2 regions of the Pontibacter sp. GD7 genome follow, and region 2 is predicted to be linked to the other one. Evidence: riboswitches for the same ligand, from Rfam matches in the RefSeq annotation. Region 2 holds a riboswitch; the other holds the start of a gene.
What was found. A riboswitch is a leader RNA that binds a small molecule or an ion and turns the genes downstream of it on or off. The one in region 2 is predicted to bind thiamine pyrophosphate.

Region 1 (9,898 bases), on a different contig from region 2:
GTGTCGGTTTATCGGTTATCTCGGATAGGGCAGGGGCTCTTAAGCGAACTGATGCCGGCGTGACCTATGCTTACCATTTGCCACTTACAAAAGAACTTAAAATGTCGGCTGGCTTATCGGGGGGCATTTCGATGTACAGGGTGGATGAGCAAGGTTTGCAGCTAACCGACCCTAACGACCCTACTTTTATGGGCGGCAATTACAACCGCGTGAAGCCAAACATAACAGCAGGCGTGTTGCTGTACACCAAGCGCTTCTTTGTAGGAACATCCAGCACGCAGCTTTTTCAGGATGAGCTTAGCACCAGGTTTAACGACGAGGAAAGCCACCTTGCCAGTTCCAGGGCGCACCATACTTTTATGGGAGGCTACAAACTGGTGGTTACGCCCAAATTTACGGTGTTGCCTTCGGTGCTGGTAAAGTATGCCAGTCCCGCACCCACTTCCGTTGACGTTAACCTGAAGCTGATGTATTATGATAAAGTATGGCTGGGAGGATCTTACAGGCAAAACCGTACTCCGGTTATACTTGGGGGCGTAAACGTGAGCAACCTGCTGCAGGTAGGCTATGCCTATGATGTGGCCTCCAATGGAATGGACAGGATAGGCGGCGGTGCCCATGAAGTGGTACTTGGAATCCTGGTAAATAACCGGGGCAAGATCTTCAGTCCTTCTGATTTCTGGTAATAGGCCGTAAGAAATAAAAAAAGCCTCATCAAGTATATAGATTTGATGGGGCTTTTTACTTCAGCGGCTGTTTTTGTTATAATATTAGCTCAAGTTGCGATTAATCCACCCCTCCCAATAGCCGTGCCGTTAAGTTTTAACAGAAATTGTCCCCTTGAGGGCAGGGCCGTTTCATTCTATTTTTTTCTGGCGCGGATCTCCAGATTCGTGACTAACAAGTAAGGTTGAGTCTTCCCGGGACTCCGCCCGGGACAGGCTTCCTCAACTGGCTCGGAGAGCCATAAATGCGATTTGAGTGCAAGATTATTTACAACCGAAATAGGGACTTCATTTTTCAAAAACAAGGTCATGGCGCGAGTGTCCTTGTCCCGAATCAAGTCCGGGATCTGCGACTCTTAATTGGCTATAGCTGGGCCTCTGGCCCAGTTGAGTTGAAAACTCAACGCCATGTCAAACCACAAGTTGAAAACTTGCGGTAGAAAAATAGAATGAAACGGCCCTGTTCCTAGAAGGAGAATTTTTTACAATTTTGTGATAATCCCCTCTTGGGAGGGGTAGGGGTGGGTAAATCCGTTTTGAATAAGAACCTCTTCTAGCTAAAGAACTTCCTTTGCAGCCTGCAGGCCGCCCTTCAGGTTAAAGATGGAGCGATTAAAGCTGTTGGCTACATACAAGCTGGCTGCAAACATACTTCTAAGCCCCGACTGGCAGCAGAACACGATCTTCTTGTCAACAGGGAAGGTTTGCATCTGGTCTTGCAAGGTGCTAAGCGGAATGTTCTCACCACCTATATTGAAGCTCTCAAATTCGTATGGTTCACGCACGTCCACCAGGTAAATGTCCCCTTTCTCTTCCAGCCAAGCTTTTAATTTCTGGTGTGTGATTTCCCGTACTGTAGATGCAGCGCTAGCACAAGCGGCAGCTGACACAGGAGTAGTATGAGTCGCAATGTCTGTGCGTTCAAAGGAGAAAATATTGGTGCTGTTCTCCAGTGTATTCAGTACAAGTAGTTTGCCCGCCAACACCTCTCCAACCTGGCAGATGATCTTGATCGCCTCGTTTGCCATGTATGAGCCAATTAATCCAGGCAATACACCCAGCACACCTACCTCAGAGCAATTAGGCATTTCACCGGGTTCCGGAGCGGCAGGGTAGATGCAGCGGTAAGTTGGCCCGTTCTGGAAGTTAAAGACCGATACCTGTCCTTCGAACCGAAGGATGGAGCCAAATACCAGCGGCTTGTCAAGCGCCACACAAACATCGTTCACCAGGTAGCGGGTAGGGAAGTTGTCAGAGCCGTCTATGATGACATCATACTCTTTGAATAGCACATTTGCATTATCAGTTGTGAGTCGCTCCGTGTAAGTATGAAATTGAACGAACGGATTTTGCTTTGCTAGTTTCTCTTCTGCTACTACGGCTTTTTTTCGTCCCACATCTTCTTGCCAGTAAAGTATCTGGCGCTGCAGGTTACTCTCGTCTACCACATCATCATCTATTATACCGATGGTGCCCACGCCAGCGGCCGTAAGGTATTGCAGAACAGGACAACCCAGGCCCCCGGCACCAATTATCAGTACCTTTGCCTGTTTTAGTAATTCCTGGCCTTCCAATCCGATCTCGGGGAGTATCAGGTGCCGGCTGTATCGCTTTATTTCTTCTGGTAGTAGCATGTTATATTTTATTCGTGATATAGCTCTCTAGATGTAACATTCTTTGTTCGATATTATCTGAAATACCGCCAGTTTGAGCGCAGCGGTAACTGGTGGTTGACAATGTTTGCAAGTTTGTAACTTGCGCAAGTTGCAAACTTGCGGTAAAGGCAGCCACAAGTTGCGCTATCGCTAAACTTGCGGCATGTGCGATCCAACAAATAATATCATACTAACTCCCCCCCTGGCTCTTTCGGACATCCATGTCCGAAAGAGCCAGGGGGGGGACTTCCTAGTCCCCGTTGATCAGCCTTTCCTTTTTGCGGACTTGGGAGTCCGCAGCAGAAAGAGTTCCGGGCATTCATGTCCGGAACAGCGGTTTGTTTAAGCGTTTCAGCTTCAGTTAAAACAACTCCAATAACAAACCACCTAAGTTGTCGTTTAAAAAGCCCTGTCCCAATCCTTCCAAACAGCCTCGTATCCCTGCGATTTCAGCATGGCGGCAATCTGTTCGGGGCTACGCTCATCCGAAATCTCAAATTGCTCCAAAGATTCCGGCTCCACGGCATAACCCCCTGGATTCGTCTTCGAGCCTGCACTCATGGATGTAACGCCAAGCTTTACCACGTTATTCCGGAACTTCTCCGACTCACGGGTAGAGAGCGATAATTCCACTTCTTCGTTACAGATGCGGTAAGCACAGATCAGTTGTACCAACTCACGATCCGACATTTCTACTTTTGGGGCCAGGCCACCACAGAAAGGCCGCAGTCTCGGGAACGAAAGGCTATACTTGGTCTGCCAGTATGTTTTCTCCAGGTAATTCAGGTGCAAGGCTGTAAAAAAGGAATCTGTGCGCCAATCTTCCAGGCCAATCAGCACGCCAAGTCCCATCTTATGAATACCTGCTTTACCCAGCCTGTCCGGGGTATCTAACCGGTAGTAGAAGTTTGATTTCTTGCCCTTAGTATGGTGTTTCTTGTAATCGTCTTTATGGTAGGTTTCCTGGTATACCAGCACGGTGTTCAGGCCATAAGGTATAAGCGCTTCATACTCGTCCTGGTCCAGGGGCTGCACTTCCATGGAGATGTGCGAAAAGTATGGCCGGATGAGCTGCAACGCATTTTTGAAGTAATCTACATGCACGGTGTTGTTAGCCTCGCCAGTAACCAGCAGCACGTGGTCGTAGCCTAGTTTTTTTATGGCCTGTACTTCCAGCAGGATCTCCTCATCGGTAAGTGTTTTGCGGCGCATTTTGTTGTCGTAGCTAAAGCCGCAATAGGTGCAGATGTTCTGGCACTCGTTGGACAAGTATAATGGCACGTACATCTGCATGGTATGGCCAAAGCGCTTGCGGGTAATCTGCTGACTCAACTGCGCCATCTGCTCTAGGTAGGGTGCGGCAGCCGGCGAGATCAGGGCCTTAAAATCTTCCAGTGTTTTCTTCTGGCTACCTAAGGCATGCTCCACATCGCGGGCAGTTTTGGCATAAATGCTTTCCTTTACCTGCTCCCAGGTATAGCTGTCAAAAATCTCTCTGAAATTACTCATCTAAAAAGGAAGTTAAAGGGCTGCTTGCTGCGGCATGTTGTACAGGTTTAGCCAGCTTTGCTTCAAATGCCATTCGTCCGGCTTCAACGGCCATTTTGAACGCTATTGCCATCTGCACCGGGTTTCCTGAAACCGCAATGGCCGTGTTCACGAGCACCGCATCGGCACCCAGTTCCATAGCCTTTGCCGCATCCGACGGACTGCCAATACCCGCATCCACTACCACGGGCACCTTGCTCTGCTCGATGATGATCTCCAGGAAATCAATAGTTTTAAGCCCCTTGTTGCTCCCAATAGGAGAGCCCAGTGGCATAACGGCGGCTGTTCCGGCTTCTTCCAGGCGTTTGCACAGTACCGGGTCCGCGTGGATGTAAGGCAGCACCACAAAGCCCAGTTTAGCCAGTTCTTCTGTAGCTTTCAGGGTTTCTATCGGGTCGGGTAAAAGGTACTTCGGGTCCGGGTGGATCTCCAGTTTTAACCAGTTTGTTTCCAGTGCCTCACAGGCCAGCTGCGCAGCAAACACGGCTTCCTTTGCGTTTCGAACCCCGGAAGTGTTTGGCAGCAGGTTGATGTGCGGGTGCTTCAGGTGAAAAAGTATATCATCTTCTTCGGCATGAATATCCACACGTTTTAAAGCAACAGTTACCAGCTCGGAACCTGATGCCAGTAAGGCTTCTTCCATCAAACCGGATGAACTGAACTTGCCCGTGCCGGTAAACAGGCGTGAATTGAAGGTTTTATCTGCTATCTGTAACATATTATAAGGCGATACTTGCGTGTGAAATTGCTTTTTGAATAGTTTGGACAAAGGCAGCAGGAGTAGGGCTATTGGTAATGGCCCCTGATATGGCAACGCCATGTACCCCCGCAAGCAGCAGTTCGGGCACATCGGCTGCCGCAATGCCACCGATAGCTATGATGGGAATGCTGATGTCTTCCAGAGTTAGCTGACGAAGTATGGAAGTATAGCCATTCAGGCCCAGCACAGGGCTCAGCTTTTCTTTGGTGGTTGTGAAGCGGTAAGGCCCCAACCCAACGTAGTCGGCACCATCTGATACGCGTTGCCTGATGTGCTGTAAAGTGTTGGCGGTGCCCCCAATGATCATACTTTCCCCGACAATACACCTGGCTTCCAGGATAGGCATGTCCTGCAGGCCCAGGTGCAAACCATCTGCTTCCACAGCTTTGGCTATGTGCGGGTAATCGTTGATGATAAGCTTCCCACCATACTTTGCGCATAGCTCTTTAGCCGCTTCTGCGTAATGGACAACCTTAGTTTCTGGCTTGTTTTTTACCCGCAGCTGCACCCAGTCACAGCCGGCATCCAGGGCTTTATGTATGGCCGTAAGATGGGTTAACGTGTTAGTTTCCTGCGATATGTAGTGTAGTTTAGCGATCATGTTTGTGATACCCGAGTAGGGAAGGGTTACTGCTTAAAAATGATTCGGTGTAGCGCTTGCCCCGGCGGCAGGCTTCTTCTAAAGTATGGCCCAATGCCAGGTTGGCCGCAATGGCAGCCGACAGCACACAGCCGGAACCATGCTTAGGAGAAATATTTGATAATGTTGGCTCTAATGCGGTGCAGGTGTCCTGATAGAAAAAGTAATCTGTACCTAAGGCTTCGGGATTATGGCCGCCTTTCAAAAGTATGGCGCAGTGCTTTGCCATTTCTCCGGCAGCGTCTGTTGGTGCTAACTCCGGATTGAGCTGCTGTATCTCGTTGTAGTTTGGAGTAGCCAGGGTTAGCTCCTGCAATACAGCGTTTAGTTGCTGCTCTTGTAAAGCATCATGAAAAGCAAAACCTGCACTGGCTTTTAAAACCGGGTCAAGAACAATCTGTATCTCAGGCTGCTGTCGCTTCAAGTATAAAATAATCTCCAGCAGCGCACCCATACTTTGCACAATCCCAATCTTGCATGAAAGTATAGGAAACTTGCTTACCAGTGGCTCCAGTTGGTCTATGATCTCCTGTGCAATTATCCATTGCAGCTTCAGGAATTCTGTGTCGTTTTGAACCGTTAGAGCAGAGCATACGCCAAAGCCATAAACACCATGCTGCTCAAACGTTTTGATGTCGGCAAGTATACCGGCCCCGCCACTCGGGTCGAAACCGGCAATGCTTAGTACGTAAGGTCTGGTGTCTGACATTTCTCTTTAATTTTCAGGTAAGAAGTAACTGCCTGCTCAGGTTGTTTCCAGACGCTGCCAAGTATAGCTGCTCCGTCGAAATTCATACTTCGGATCATGGCAACATTCTGCGCATCAATCCCACCCAGGGCGATCACCTGAATAGGTTTCTCTGCTGCAGTTAAGTAAAAGCCGTCTGCCACCTTAGAAGTATAACCTGGCTTTGAAATGCTGTCGAACACAGGCCCGAAGAAAGTATAGAAGAAACATGGACTTAGCCTTTGCAACGATGCTATTTCGTGCACAGAAGTGCTGAGCTGATATCCTGCGGTTTGCAGTTTAATCAGGTCTTCTGCCGTAGTCATACTTCTGTTGGCTTCGATAAAGTGTAAGCGGTTTATTTCAAACAAAGCTGCCAACTCGTGGTGCTGGTGCAATGCTATTTTTGCACAGTGCTCCGGCTTTATCTGCTGCAATAACTGCCTAAGTTCTTCTGTTGTAAAGTATGGCTTGCGTAAATGAAAGTACTCCAGCCCCGCCTCAAACAACTCGTTGATGCGCTGTGCCTCTTCGGCTATCGGTTCGGGACTGGAGATAACTATCAGCTTCATTTACAGGTATAGCTCGCTTCCTTTTTGGGCAAACTCTTTCGCTTTTTCTTCCATGCCTTTTTGCAGGGCAGCTGTTTCTTGCACACCCTGCTGGTCGGCATACTCACGTACTTCCTGCGTTATTTTCATAGAGCAGAAGTTTGGTCCGCACATAGAACAGAAGTGGGCAATTTTAGCACCTTCGGCAGGCAAGGTCTCATCATGGAATTCACGGGCTGTGTCCGGGTCCAGAGACAGGTTAAACTGGTCTTCCCAACGGAACTCGAAGCGTGCCTTGCTCAGGGCATTGTCGCGGTACTGTGCTCCCGGGTGTCCCTTGGCAAGGTCGGCGGCGTGTGCGGCAATCTTATAAGTAATCACACCATCCTTCACATCTTTTTTATTCGGAAGGCCCAGGTGCTCTTTTGGCGTTACATAGCAAAGCATGGCCGTTCCAAACCAGCCGATCATGGCCGCACCGATGGCAGATGTGATGTGGTCGTAACCAGGTGCGATGTCAGTAGTCAATGGTCCAAGCGTGTAGAACGGTGCTTCGTGGCACTCCTTCAGTTGCTTGTCCATGTTCTCCTTGATCAGGTGCATTGGCACGTGGCCCGGACCTTCAATAATCGTCTGTACATCGTGTTTCCAGGCAATCTTGGTGAGTTCGCCTAGCGTTTCCAGTTCGGCAAACTGCGCTGCATCGTTGGCATCGGCTATACTTCCAGGGCGTAACCCATCGCCCAGCGAGAAAGAAACGTCATAGGCTTTCATGATCTCGCAGATCTCTTCGAAGTGCGTATACAGGAAGTTCTCTTTATGATGTGCCAGGCACCACTTTGCCATAATAGAACCACCCCTGGATACGATACCGGTCAGACGCTTAGCCGTTAATGGCACATAACGCAGCAGCACACCGGCATGTATGGTAAAGTAGTCAACCCCTTGCTCAGCCTGCTCGATCAGTGTGTCGCGGAAGATTTCCCAGGTCAAGTTTTCGGCTTTACCGCCAACTTTCTCCAGGGCCTGGTAAATCGGCACGGTGCCAATCGGAACAGGGGAGTTGCGGATCACCCACTCGCGGGTTTCATGTATGTTCTTGCCCGTAGAAAGGTCCATGATGGTATCGGCTCCCCAACGGCAGGCCCATACGGCTTTCTCCACTTCTTCTTCAATGCTGGAAGTAACAGCAGAGTTGCCGATGTTGGCGTTGATCTTTACTAAGAAGTTTCGGCCAATGATCATCGGCTCACTTTCGGGGTGGTTGATATTGGCAGGAATAACAGCACGACCTGCGGCTACTTCCTGTCTTACAAACTCCGGGGTAATGTGGCTTTTTGGCGTGTTGGCACCAAAACTATGGCCGCTATGCTGGTGCGAAAGTATAGGATTCTGGTCTTTCAGCTGCTCGTTCAGTGTATCGATACGCTGGTTCTCACGGATGGCGATGTACTCCATCTCCGGCGTGATGATCCCTTTTTTAGCGTAGTGCAGCTGCGTTACATTCTGCCCATCTTTGGCACAAAGCGGCTTGCTCAGGTGCTGGAAACGCAGGTAATCCAGGCTGTTGTTAGCCAGGCGCTGCTTGCCATACTGCGATGTAACGCCATCCAACTGCTCTACATCACCGCGGTTCAGAATCCAGTCTTTGCGCAGGGCGGGCAAGCCTTGCTTTAAATCGATCTCGATGTTCGGATCAGTATAAGGTCCGCTGGTATCGTATACCGTTACAGAAGCGTTTTTCTCCACCTGGCCTTCTGAGCCAAAGATTTTGGTGTCGGTTAAGCTGATCTCGCGCATGGCCACAGAGATGTCGTGTAGCTGGCCTTTTACATACACCTTTTTCGATGCCGGAAACGGTGCGCGCGTTATGGTTTGTTGTTGGGGTATTTTTTCTTTCTTCATAAAAGTATAATTACAGATGAAAAGGCTAAGGCTTAACCGCCCTGCGTTGCTCTGATGATGGTGACTGAATCGTTTGGTTGTAAGGAGTGATCGTCCCAGTTGGATTTTGGAACAATGGCGTTATTGACCGCAACAGCAAATCCGTTTTGGTGCTGAGGCAATAGCGTTTGAAGCAACTGCTGTAAAGAGCAATTGTCGGCTACGGTTTGTGCTTTTTGGTTTACTGAAATTTCCATTCCTGTAGATTTGGTGCAATAGACCTTAGGAATGGACCTGGGGAGAGAAAGAAAAAAATCCCGGTATGTATTCGCTTTTCCCTACGGCAGTATGAACTGCATCAGGTTCAAAGGGTAAAATCTCAGCCCTGTTTAAAGGACACCCCTAAAGTCGATTCAAATATAGGTGAGAAAGTATAGATTCCAAAAGAGAAGGGAGATTAGTTTAAATATATAGCATGATACACCTGCACAGAAGCCTTATTAATTGAAGCCTACTTTTGGAATTTATGTAACAGATTGACCAAATGATGTAAAAGGACAGCTTCCATTAGCATATACCTTTGTGCAATAAGAAATAAGGGGAAAATGAAAATTGTAATATTGCTTTATGATGGGTTTACGGCTTTAGATGTAATAGGGCCATACGAAACACTCTGCCGTCTGCCTGGTGCCCAGGTGGTATTTGTTGCCAAAGAAAAGGGCATTATCGAAAGTGACTATAAACATGCCAGGCTCATTGCAGATTATTCCATTTCTGAGATCAGCAGTGCAGATATTCTAGTGTTGCCGGGCTCAACCATCACTTTTCTACAGGCTATACAAGACAAACAGCTTTTGGAATGGATTAGTGAAGTACATCAAAAGACAAAGTGGACATTGGCTGTGTGTTCAGGGGCTGTTATTTTAGCTGCTACGGGTATACTTAAAGATCAGCAAGCAACTACTCATTGGGCTTTATACGATCAGTTGGGAAAACTCGGAGCTCATCCGGTAGCAGAGCGGTTTGTGAGAAATGGTAAAGTCATTACTGCTGCAGGGGTCTCTGCTGGTATTGATGCAGCATTGTACCTGGCTTCACTGGAATTTGGAGAGGAAACTGCCAAGGCATTGCAGTTAATACAGGAATACGACCCACAGCCCCCATTCAATACCGGCTCCCTGCAAAATGCACCAGCTCATATTGTGGACAGAGCTAAGCGTGTATTGGTAAGAGATGTTAAAAGAATGACTGGAGGAACACTCTTTTCACTTATTAAAACCGTATTGAAGCTTAGGGTCATCCGCCACTTATGATGCTCACTTCTAGGATCAAAAAGCATGAGTCATCCCGAACTTTGTAATGGGATGAAAAAGGGAAGCCTCCTGTTTTAGGGATATAGCTATATGTA
Region 2 (9,898 bases):
CCAATTAAGGTAAACGGGTTCAGGCTGATCTGTACAGAACGTGCATTCGGGCCTGAATCCAGCATGATATCGATCTTATAATCTTCCATCGCCGAGTACAGGTACTCTTCCACAATTGGGTTGAGGCGGTGTATCTCGTCAATGAAAAGTACATCATTCGGGTCCAGGTTAGTGAGCAAACCCGCCAGGTCGCTTGGCTTGTCCAGCACCGGGCCAGAGGTCATTTTTATACCAGCCCCCAGTTCAGAGGCGATGATATGCGACAACGTAGTTTTACCCAAACCCGGAGGTCCGTGCAGGAGCACGTGGTCCAGCGCCTCGCCGCGGTGTTTAGCCGCCTGCACAAATATTTTCAGGTTCTCCACCACCTTCGCCTGACCTGTAAAATCTGAAAAGCTAAGCGGACGGAGCGCCTTGTCTATGTCGCGTTCGGTTGGCGTCATGTATTCGCTGCCGCCAGTAAGATAATCTTCCCTCATGCTCTAAATTTAATGCTTATTTTCTGCTTTTGCAGTACTAAATGGTAACAATTTGCCGCAGCAATTCGCTCCATTTCAGCTTACGAATTTACGTAATTTTGCTAATTATTTTATAACACATAAGCATAAATCTAATTTAATTAGCATTTATAAAAAGATATTTGGCGCTTTTTTTTAGCTGCTGCTTTTCCTAAGTCTTATTTCCCTATCGTTTCATATTATACTTTGGTGCGCTCAAGGCCGCGTGGCCTCGTTTCTCTGCATCGCCGCTGTGTTCCCTCCTGCGCTTGCGCGCTGCCGCATCCGCGGCACCGGATCTCACAAGGTGGCTCTTTAAAGAGGGCCCCTACCACTACTGTTCGAAACCTACTTAATATGCTCTTTTTCTCCTGTAATCCTCCTTTTTAAGGACGAAAGTGTCCCCTTGAGGACAAGTGAAAACGGGAGTTTGAAACTTGCGACCGTAGGTAACAGGGGTGTCAATCAGGTTCCGGATTGCTCAAAAGTTCATTTATACTTATAAAGCCTGCTAACGAAAACACCCCTATGGTCCCCTCAAGGGGACAGTCTGTTCTCAAACAAACATACTTTTAAGGCATTAGGACACACAATGTCTAGGTTTCGAACAGTAGTGGGCCCCTACCCCCACAGAGAAACTGGGATGGACACTTCTTGGTTAAAGCCTTCTGCAACTGGCAAGCAAGTGTAAAAAAGTAATAGCAAAATTCCCCGCCTTGGACAATCGAGAACGAGAGTTCGAAGATTGCGAGCGTAGCTCTGAGAGGTTGGGGTGGTTTGACCCGGTAATACCAGACACTCGCAGGAGCTTCGCACGCTGCGAGGTCTTTTAATCCTGCTAATCTTTAAAAATCCTGTAAATCCTGATTCAAAAAAAGGCAGCCACTCACGCAGCTGCCTCTCAAAATTTATACTTTATCGCCACTCGATAAACGAGCAACGAATAACGATCAACGACCTATTTAAAAGCTTGAATGCCGGTAATATCAGCACCAGTGATTAGTAAATGTATATCGTGCGTTCCTTCGTAGGTGATCACAGATTCCAGGTTCATCATGTGGCGCATGATCGGGTACTCGCCGGTAATGCCCATACCACCATGAATCTGACGTGCCTCGCGGCAGATGTGCAGGGCCATATCCACGCTGTTGCGCTTGGCCATCGATATTTGCTGCGTAGTGGCTTTGCCTTCATTCATCAGCGTACCTAAGCGCCACACCATCAGCTGGGCTTTGGTTATCTCCGTCAACATTTCGGCCAGTTTTTTCTGGGTAAGCTGAAACCCGCCGATTGGCCTATCGAACTGTATGCGCTCTTTGCTATACTTTAGCGCCGACTCATAGCAATCGATGGCAGCACCGATGGCTCCCCAGGAAATACCGTATCGGGCAGAGTCCAGGCACCCAAGCGGACCACGGAGGCCATCCACGTTTGGCAGCAGGTTCTCTTTCGGCACTTTCACGTTGTCAAACACCAGTTCGCCGGTGCAACTGGCGCGTAAACTCCATTTATTGTGTATCTCAGGGGTGGTAAAGCCTTCCATGCCACGCTCCACGATCAGTCCTTTGATGCGGCCTTCCTCGTTCTTAGCCCAAACTACCGCAACCTGGCACTCCGGAGAGTTGGAGATCCACATTTTAGAGCCGTTCAGCAGGTAATGGTCGCCCATGTCTTTGATGTTGGTCATCATGCCGCCCGGGTTCGAGCCGAAGTCTGGCTCTGTCAGGCCGAAGCAGCCCAACCACTCACCGCTTGCAAGTTTAGGCAGATATTTCTTACGCTGCTCCTCAGAGCCATACTTGTAAATTGGATACATCACCAACGACCCCTGCACAGATGCCGTGGAACGCATGCCAGAATCGCCACGCTCTATTTCCTGCATGATGATGCCGTAGCTGATATAATCCAGGCCACCGCCACCATACTCTGTTGGGATCGTCGGGCCAAAGGCACCCACGTCACCGAACTTCTTCACGATCTCGGACGGGAAGTGTGCATCCTGCGCCCATTGCTCTATGTAGGGCGATATTTCACGCTTTACAAACTCACGCATGGTCTGGCGGATCAGCAAATGCTCTTCCGTCAGTAAATCATCAATGTTATAGTAATCAGGGGCTCCTGTTGATTCGTAGGCCATAGTTTTGTTTTAAGGTTAAGTAAGAAGGGTAATACGCAAATATAAAACTAAATCAGGATTTTCAGGATGAAAGGATGAACAGGATTTAGTGGATAAACAGAATGATCTATATTAATGTTATCCAACCACCCCTAACCCCTCAAAGCTACGCTCGCAATCTTTGAACTCTCGTTCTCGATTGTCTAAGGAGGGGAATCTGCTATAACTTTGGTTAAAGTATAAGTTTCATTGCTGCGGCCAACCCTCGGACAGGTCGCGACCTGTCCCTGCAAAATACATTCTAGTTACTTTAGCGATGACATTTGAAGCAGTAAGTAAAAGCTCCCCGCCATACAAAGAGGTGCTAGGGGTGGTTGGAGCCGGTGCTTGAGATAAATCCTATAAATCAAATTAATCTGCGGTCAATAATCCTCAAAACTTATAAAATCCCCTTAATCACCGGTCAAAAAAAGCCCCACCAAAATGGCGGGGCTTCCGGGTGTATAGTATGAGTTTTATACTTTAGAACTTTAACCCCACCGACAACAGGAAATTACGTGTAGCCTGTGGGTAGTAGAAGTTCTCTGTGGTCTGTGCATTACCTGCAATGTAGCTGAAAGTATAGCCATTAGCCGCATACATCTCGTTGAACAGGTTATTCACCAGCAGCCCTAACTCCAGCTCTTTCAGCATATTCTTGAAGCCGACGTTGTAACGCAGGCGCAGGTCGCCTACCTGGTACGGACGAATAATGCGGGCCTCATTCTCTGTGTTGTCCAGGTACTGCTTGCTAACGGTTTTATAGATGAAGGCAGCACGCAGGCCTTTTAGCACCTCTACCTCCAACTGATTAGTAGACACAAAACCTGGCGAGAAGGCGATGGTGGTTTCGTTATAGCTGTTCACTACCTGGTCTCCGTTATCGTAGTCGTCGATGAACTCGTTAAAGCCTTTGATCTTGTTCTGGCTGTAGGCAAGGTTTGAGTTTAGCTTTACCTTACTACCGAAGTGAAAAGCAGCAGCCAGCTCTATACCCTGGCGATAGCTGTCCTCGATGTTAGTGCGGGTATAGGCACCTACATCATTTATCTGCCCTGTAAGCACCAGCTGGTTTTTATAGTTCATGTAGTACACATTAGCCTCAATATCGGCCAGAAGTGGAACGCCGGCAAAGTCCGGCAGGGTAAGCTGACCACGGTAGCCGGCCTCTATGTTGTGCAGTGTTTCGTGCTTAGGGCGGCTGTTCGGTGTAGATTCTGTAAAGTCGTCGCGCACCGGCTCACGGTTGCCCACTGCATACGAGGCATACAGCTGGTGGCCTTGTTCTACAGTATAAGTTATACCTGCCTTCGGATTGATAAACGTGTAATCTACATCCTGCTCTATACTTTCCAGGTCGTTGTCAAAGCCCATGAAGGCATAGTTGATCTTACGCAGCTGCAAATCGACGAACAGGTTTAGCTTATCGTTTAGGCCATAGTTGGCTTTCGCAAACATATTAAAGTCTGTTTTGGTGGCGTTGTTGTCGTAGTATCGGTGCCTGATGTTGGATGTTGAGGCAAAGCGCGCCCAGATAACTTCCCCGAAATGGTCTCCGTCATACTTGTTCCAGGCACCGCCCAGTGTCAGGTTCAGTTTTTCCTCCGGACGATAATTCAAAGCATAGGTTACGCCATAGAAATCGTTGTCCAGCCAGCGGCGGCGGATAATATCTGAACGCTTGATCTCAACGCCTCCAATTACCACGTTTGGCAAACCATATCGAGAAAACTTGTCGTCAGCTTTAAACTGCTCATAATATCCGCGTCCGTAAGTATAATGCAGGGCACCAGAAAAGGTCAGGCCGGTTGCAATGTCATGGGACAGGTGCAGTTGGTAGTGGTCTTGCTGGTAGTTGTCGGTTTCGTTGTCGTAAGTATAAAAGTTATACCTGCGGCCCGCTGAAAGCAGGTTTTCCTTATCGCTGCCTTCGATCCAGTTGCGGTCAATGTATGCCTGCAGGTCCTCGGCGTTGCCGTAAACCAATGCCTCTGGCGTTCCATACCAAGCCTGGTAAGTCTGCTCTTTGCCCGAGAAGGTCACGAACTTAACCGAGGTCTTGTCTCCGTAGTATCCTCCCGAAAAATAAAGTGATTTCAGATCAGAAAAAGCCCTGTCGATGTAACCATCAGACTTAATGCGCGACAAACGGCCATCGAATGCGAATTTGCCATTGATAAGGCCGGTACCAAAACGCACGTTGTTCTTCCAAGTATCGAAAGAGCCGTAGCTGTGGTCGGTTTCGGCGTAGGCCTCGCGGCGCACTTGCTGTGTCTGGATATTTATACTTGCACCGAAGGCACCGGCACCGTTTGTAGAGGTACCTACACCGCGCTGTACCTGTATGTCCTGCACCGAAGAGGCAAAATCAGGCATATTCACGAAGAAAACCCCGTGGCTTTCAGAATCATTAATGGGAATGCCGTTTACCGTAACGTTGATACGGGTAATATCTGAGCCCCTGATGCGGATACCCGTATAGCCCACACCGGCGCCGGCATCTGAGTTTACCACCACCGATGGCACCTGCTCCAGCAAGTATGGCAGGTCCTGGCCAAAGTTACGCTCTGCGATCTGCTCGCGGGTTACGTTGGTAAAGGTGGTGCCGGTAGTCTGGTCGGCACGTGTGGCCTGCACAATTACTTCGCTGGCCTGCATGGCCTGCTGGCGCAGCGCTACCTGTATAGTTTGGTTCTGCGACAGGTTTACAGCAACCTTCTTATCCTCGAAACCCAGATAACTAACAGCCAAAGTATAACTACCGGCCGGCAGATTTGTGAATTCGAAAGTGCCCTGCTGGTTTGTTGCTACCCCGGTGCCCGTGCTCTGGATAACAACGTTTGCCCCGGCCAGCGCATTACCAGTGGCTGCATCGGTAACACGGCCGCTCAGGTTATACTGGGCAAGCAGCTGCAATGGCATAAAAACAGTGGCCATCACAATTAATAAGAACTTCATTTGAAATTGAACTAGAATGACACAAAAAATTTATGCCAGGGGGAGAGAGAATAAGAATACTTTTTCTATCAGTGTTCTATCCCTGCGACGGCATTACCCGCATCAGGTTCAATGGGTATGATCTCAGCCCGTAATATTAAGGCACCCCTAACAATTCACAAAGGTAGGGGGCTTTTCTGTTATAGTCAAAATCTAATGGGTAAACATACACTACAAGCTGGTTAGCAAGGTGTTATTTTTCCTGAAATGCAAAAACCACAGGAGCACAATGTACGTTGAAAACAGTAAATGGCATACATTCTCTACATATCCCTTATACCCATAAATGTGTGTAGCAGTAGCCAGCTGAAACTATAATTGATAAAGTAGAACTGTGATGATGATCAGCATTTTGTATACAATGGCACTCCTAACTATACTTGCATATTATGCTTTTGCGCCTCGTAAAAGATTTAACCACCCACCATCCACTGACAGCGACGATGACGGAGGTGAGCCACTAGGAGACGACCTGCCAGATCTGGACCTTCCGCCCGGCATCTCATTGCCGATAAACGATTTTGAACCAAGATATGATATCCGGAATATAAAAGTGCCAAAGTTCCCGGAACCCTCTCTGCATTAACTGAAAAATTAAAAACCCCGGTTATCTAACAACCGGGGTTTATTTTTATACTTCCGTTACCAGACCTGTATACTATAGGTGCGCTCAAACACCTGTTTGGGGGCCAGTTCGTTTATCCCCTCTTTCTCCTGTAGCTCTGTGCTGCCGCTGTTGCTGCTGGCTATGCCGCACCAGGGCTCTATGCAAATGTATGGCGAAGGGCCAGGCTTTGCCCAGATGCCCAGATACGGGAAGCCAGGAAAGCTGATCTTGATCTTGCGCGGCCCGTTATGGCTAGCAAGTATAACCCTTTCAGACTTAAGCTCTTTTAAAATGATGGCGTCTTTATCGAAATAGCGGTGGTTGAGAGGCAACACCTTAGTTTGCTCGTCTATGAGTTCTGTTTCTCCGGTTTGCAGCCCATTCTCATCTATCAGGTAGCGGCGCAGTGTTTCTTCCTGCTCAAACTCCAGGTAGTAGTCGGTATACTGCTCATTGTTGTATAGCGGAACGTTAAACCCGGGATGTGCCCCAACCGAGAACCACATGGCTTTCTTGTTTTCGTTCAGTACCTGGTACGTTACCTCCAGCTTGTTATCGTTGAGCTTGTACGCCACCAACAGTCTGAATTTAAAAGGGTACTGCTCTAGCGTTTCCTCATCATGGCTTAACTGAAAAACAAGTTTACTGTCTTTTTCTTCGATAAGCTCAAACTCCTTTTTTCGGGCAAAGCCATGCCTGTTCATGTGGTAAGTATGGCCATCAAAAGTATACTGCTGTATTGGCAACTCTCCTACAATCGGGAACAGGTTGGGCGCATGGCTGCCCCATAAAGTCGGGTCCCCTACCCAGATCAGTTCCAGGTCTTCGTCTTTTTTTATAAAATGCTGAAGCTCGGCACCCATGCTTTCGATGCCCACTTTAAAATAATCGTTTTCAAGAAAGTATAGCATAAAGCTGTAGTTAAGTGTGTTTCAGGAGCAGGTCGTCTACGTGTTTACGCGCCTGGTTAAAACGTTCCTGCTGCTGCCCGGTAATTTCTGCAAAAGGCACCTGCAGGGCTTCCAGCTCACGTTTGTACCAGTCGTAAAAGAAACGGCGCTTATGTGGATGCTCACGCTGCGGATCCGGCTCCCAGGGCAAATCAACGCCCATTAGCAGGCAAAGGTTATAGTCTTGCTGCAATAGTTTTTCAGAGATCCAGGTGGGGCACTGCCCAAATGCATGCTCGCTCCAGATTTTGAGCACCAGCATATCAGTGTCGGCAAAAATAATGGACTTGCCATGCTTCATTGCCTGCTGCTCTAGTTCGTGCTGCCCGCGTGCAATTGCCTCTATGTCCTGCAAAGTATAGGGCCTGCCCAGGTTGCCGATGTAGTTGCGGGCATACTCGGGCACCCATACGGTTTCGTAATGCTGTGCCAGCTGCTCGGCCAACGTAGATTTCCCCGTCGATTCCGGTCCTGTTATTGCGACTTTTAGCATGTACCAAAGGTCGTAAAATATACGCAAGTATAAAATAAAGCTGCCCCGGCACACGTGGCACCGGGGCAGCTTGTACAAGTAGTTTTACTTTGTACTATTTTCTCAGTATCAGCTTCACGGTTTTCACATCGGTGCCGCTCACGATGCGGGCAATGTAAATGCCGCTCAACAAATTACGTCCGTCAACTTCCACGCTGGTTACTTCACCTGGCTGTGCAGTACCAGACTTCAGTTCCTTAAGCAGGTTGCCTCTCAGGTCGTACAGGTTAGCTTTATACTCACCACCTTTGGGCAGTTTAAACTCAACGGTTGTTCTGTCGCTGAACGGTGACGGATAGGCAACTGCCTTGCTCTCGTCTGCGCTTGCCAGAGGTGCTGTTTTGCACGGGTTCTCTACCTCGTTCTCTATACAGAAGCTAAGGTCGTCGAAAGCGCCTGAGCCGGCAAAGTGATTAGAGCCATCGCGGCCATCCATAACAATCTTCATCTTAAGCACACCACGCGTATTGCCAAGGCTAACTGTCTGTTTGCTATTATCGCCTAAGGCTAGCAGCTTAACCTTGAAGAGTTCCACATTGTTCTCACCATACAGGTATACCCAGGAGTTGTTCTCATACCCGTCAATATCCAGGGCACGCATCGACTTCATGGTTACAGGTCCTATTCTGGAGAAGTCAAAGTGCAACTCTCCACCCCACTGGTTATCGTTTGGTACATTGGTCAGGTCCTGGTTAATGATGATCACATGGTGCCAGTCTTCAGTGTAAAGGTCGGCATCATCGCCGGTAGGTGCCTGGGTATCAAAAATGGCCGCGTGGTTTTCCGGGGCGTATGTACCATCCGGGTTACGTTTTTTACCAAACACAGGTACCGCACCGGCCGGGGTGTTCAGCACGGAAACAAGGCCCAGCTTTTCATCGCTGAAGTTCTCGAGATGGCAGGTAAGCTCTGGCTGCGGCTTAGGCTGAGGCTCTACATAAGCGGTTGCCGTAGCGTAACATCCGTTTCCAGGGTTTGTTACCTTTAAAGTATAAGTACCGGCAACACTCACTATTGGGTTCTGCATGCTCGAGGAGTAGTTTTCAGGTCCGGTCCAGTAGTAAGTAACCCCTTCCGTAGTGGAGTGGCCTTTTAACTGCAACGTACCAGTGTCGCAGCCCAGCATACCACCAGTTGCCTGCACATGCGGCTTGCTGTCATCCATCGTTACAACCACCTCGTCTGTGGCCTCGCAGCCTGATCTGGAATTGGTCACCTTCATAGTATAAGTACCTGCGGCACTCACTGTTGGCGTAAGTGTGTTCTCTCCGGATACTATTTTACCACCGTTGCTGGCTGTCCATAAAACACCTCTCCAATGCTCAGGCACAGAAGTTGAACCCTCCAGCATAATGGTCGGAACAGCGCAACTTAGCCTTTTATCCGTGCCAGCGTTCATAACTATGTCTTTATCCTGAGTAACAGTAACATTGTCACCGGCTGAGCAACCATTGGCAGGATTGGTTATGGTTAAGTAATAGACACCTGCCATCGATACTGTGATTCCTGGCGTTTCTGCTTCAAAATTGTCTGGCCCTGTCCACTTATACTTTGCGCCCTCAATGTTGGTAATGCTTCCCAACTGCACCGATTTGATGTCGCAGGTTAGATGTGGTGTTGCTGGTGTGGAAATTTGGGCCGTTGGGGCAGTTTTGTTCATGGTAACCACTACCTCGTCTGTAGCGGTACAACCGCCGGTTGCTGTTGTTACGGTAAGCTTATATGTACCAGCTGCATTAACGGTTGGTGTAAGTGTGCCGCCTCCAGACACGATATTACCTCCATTGCTTGCCTCCCATTTATAGCTTGCCCCTGCCGTAGCCGAGCTGCCGCTCAAGGCAATACTTGTAGTGGCGCAGGTAAGCACTTTGTCATCACCGGCATTGGCATCCGGAGTGGTACAGCATGACTTGATCATCACCTTACTGGTGTGAACATCAGTTTTGGCTGGGCTGGATGAATCCTTTACGGTCAGTTTTATGGTTTTCTCGCCATCACTCATATAAGTATAAGATGCTGTTAATGTCGTAGCATCCTCAATGCCATCCCCGTTAAAGTCCCAGGAGTAAGTATAAGGCGCTTTGCCTCCTGTTGGTGTTGCGGTAACCGAAACCGTTTCGTAGCGGTTATTCTCCGTGCAGGATGCCTGTGCCGTAAAAT

Region 1: linked by a shared signal. The riboswitch ahead of thiS (sulfur carrier protein ThiS) and the one ahead of AC4BAP_RS04900 (TonB-dependent receptor) in region 2 are both predicted to bind thiamine pyrophosphate.

The regions. Positions count from the first base shown of each region.
Region 1 covers NZ_JBYZMP010000007.1:48-9,945, reverse strand. Annotated here, with positions in the region: gene AC4BAP_RS12155 (PorP/SprF family type IX secretion system membrane protein) at 1-686, shown strand, start outside; gene moeB (molybdopterin-synthase adenylyltransferase MoeB) at 1,283-2,359, opposite strand; gene thiH (2-iminoacetate synthase ThiH) at 2,780-3,889, opposite strand; gene AC4BAP_RS12140 (thiazole synthase) at 3,882-4,646, opposite strand; gene AC4BAP_RS12135 (thiamine phosphate synthase) at 4,648-5,289, opposite strand; gene AC4BAP_RS12130 (hydroxymethylpyrimidine/phosphomethylpyrimidine kinase) at 5,279-6,037, opposite strand; gene AC4BAP_RS12125 (thiamine phosphate synthase) at 6,010-6,627, opposite strand; gene thiC (phosphomethylpyrimidine synthase ThiC) at 6,628-8,511, opposite strand; gene thiS (sulfur carrier protein ThiS) at 8,544-8,747, opposite strand; TPP riboswitch at 8,809-8,904, opposite strand; gene AC4BAP_RS12110 (DJ-1/PfpI family protein) at 9,096-9,803, shown strand.
Region 2 covers NZ_JBYZMP010000002.1:424,601-434,498, forward strand. Annotated here, with positions in the region: gene ruvB (Holliday junction branch migration DNA helicase RuvB) at 1-479, opposite strand, end outside; gene AC4BAP_RS04895 (acyl-CoA dehydrogenase family protein) at 1,456-2,634, opposite strand; gene AC4BAP_RS04900 (TonB-dependent receptor) at 3,136-5,610, opposite strand; TPP riboswitch at 5,673-5,769, opposite strand; gene AC4BAP_RS04905 (hypothetical protein) at 6,011-6,235, shown strand; gene AC4BAP_RS04910 (aldose 1-epimerase family protein) at 6,292-7,167, opposite strand; gene AC4BAP_RS04915 (AAA family ATPase) at 7,178-7,699, opposite strand; gene AC4BAP_RS04920 (T9SS type A sorting domain-containing protein) at 7,794-9,898, opposite strand, start outside.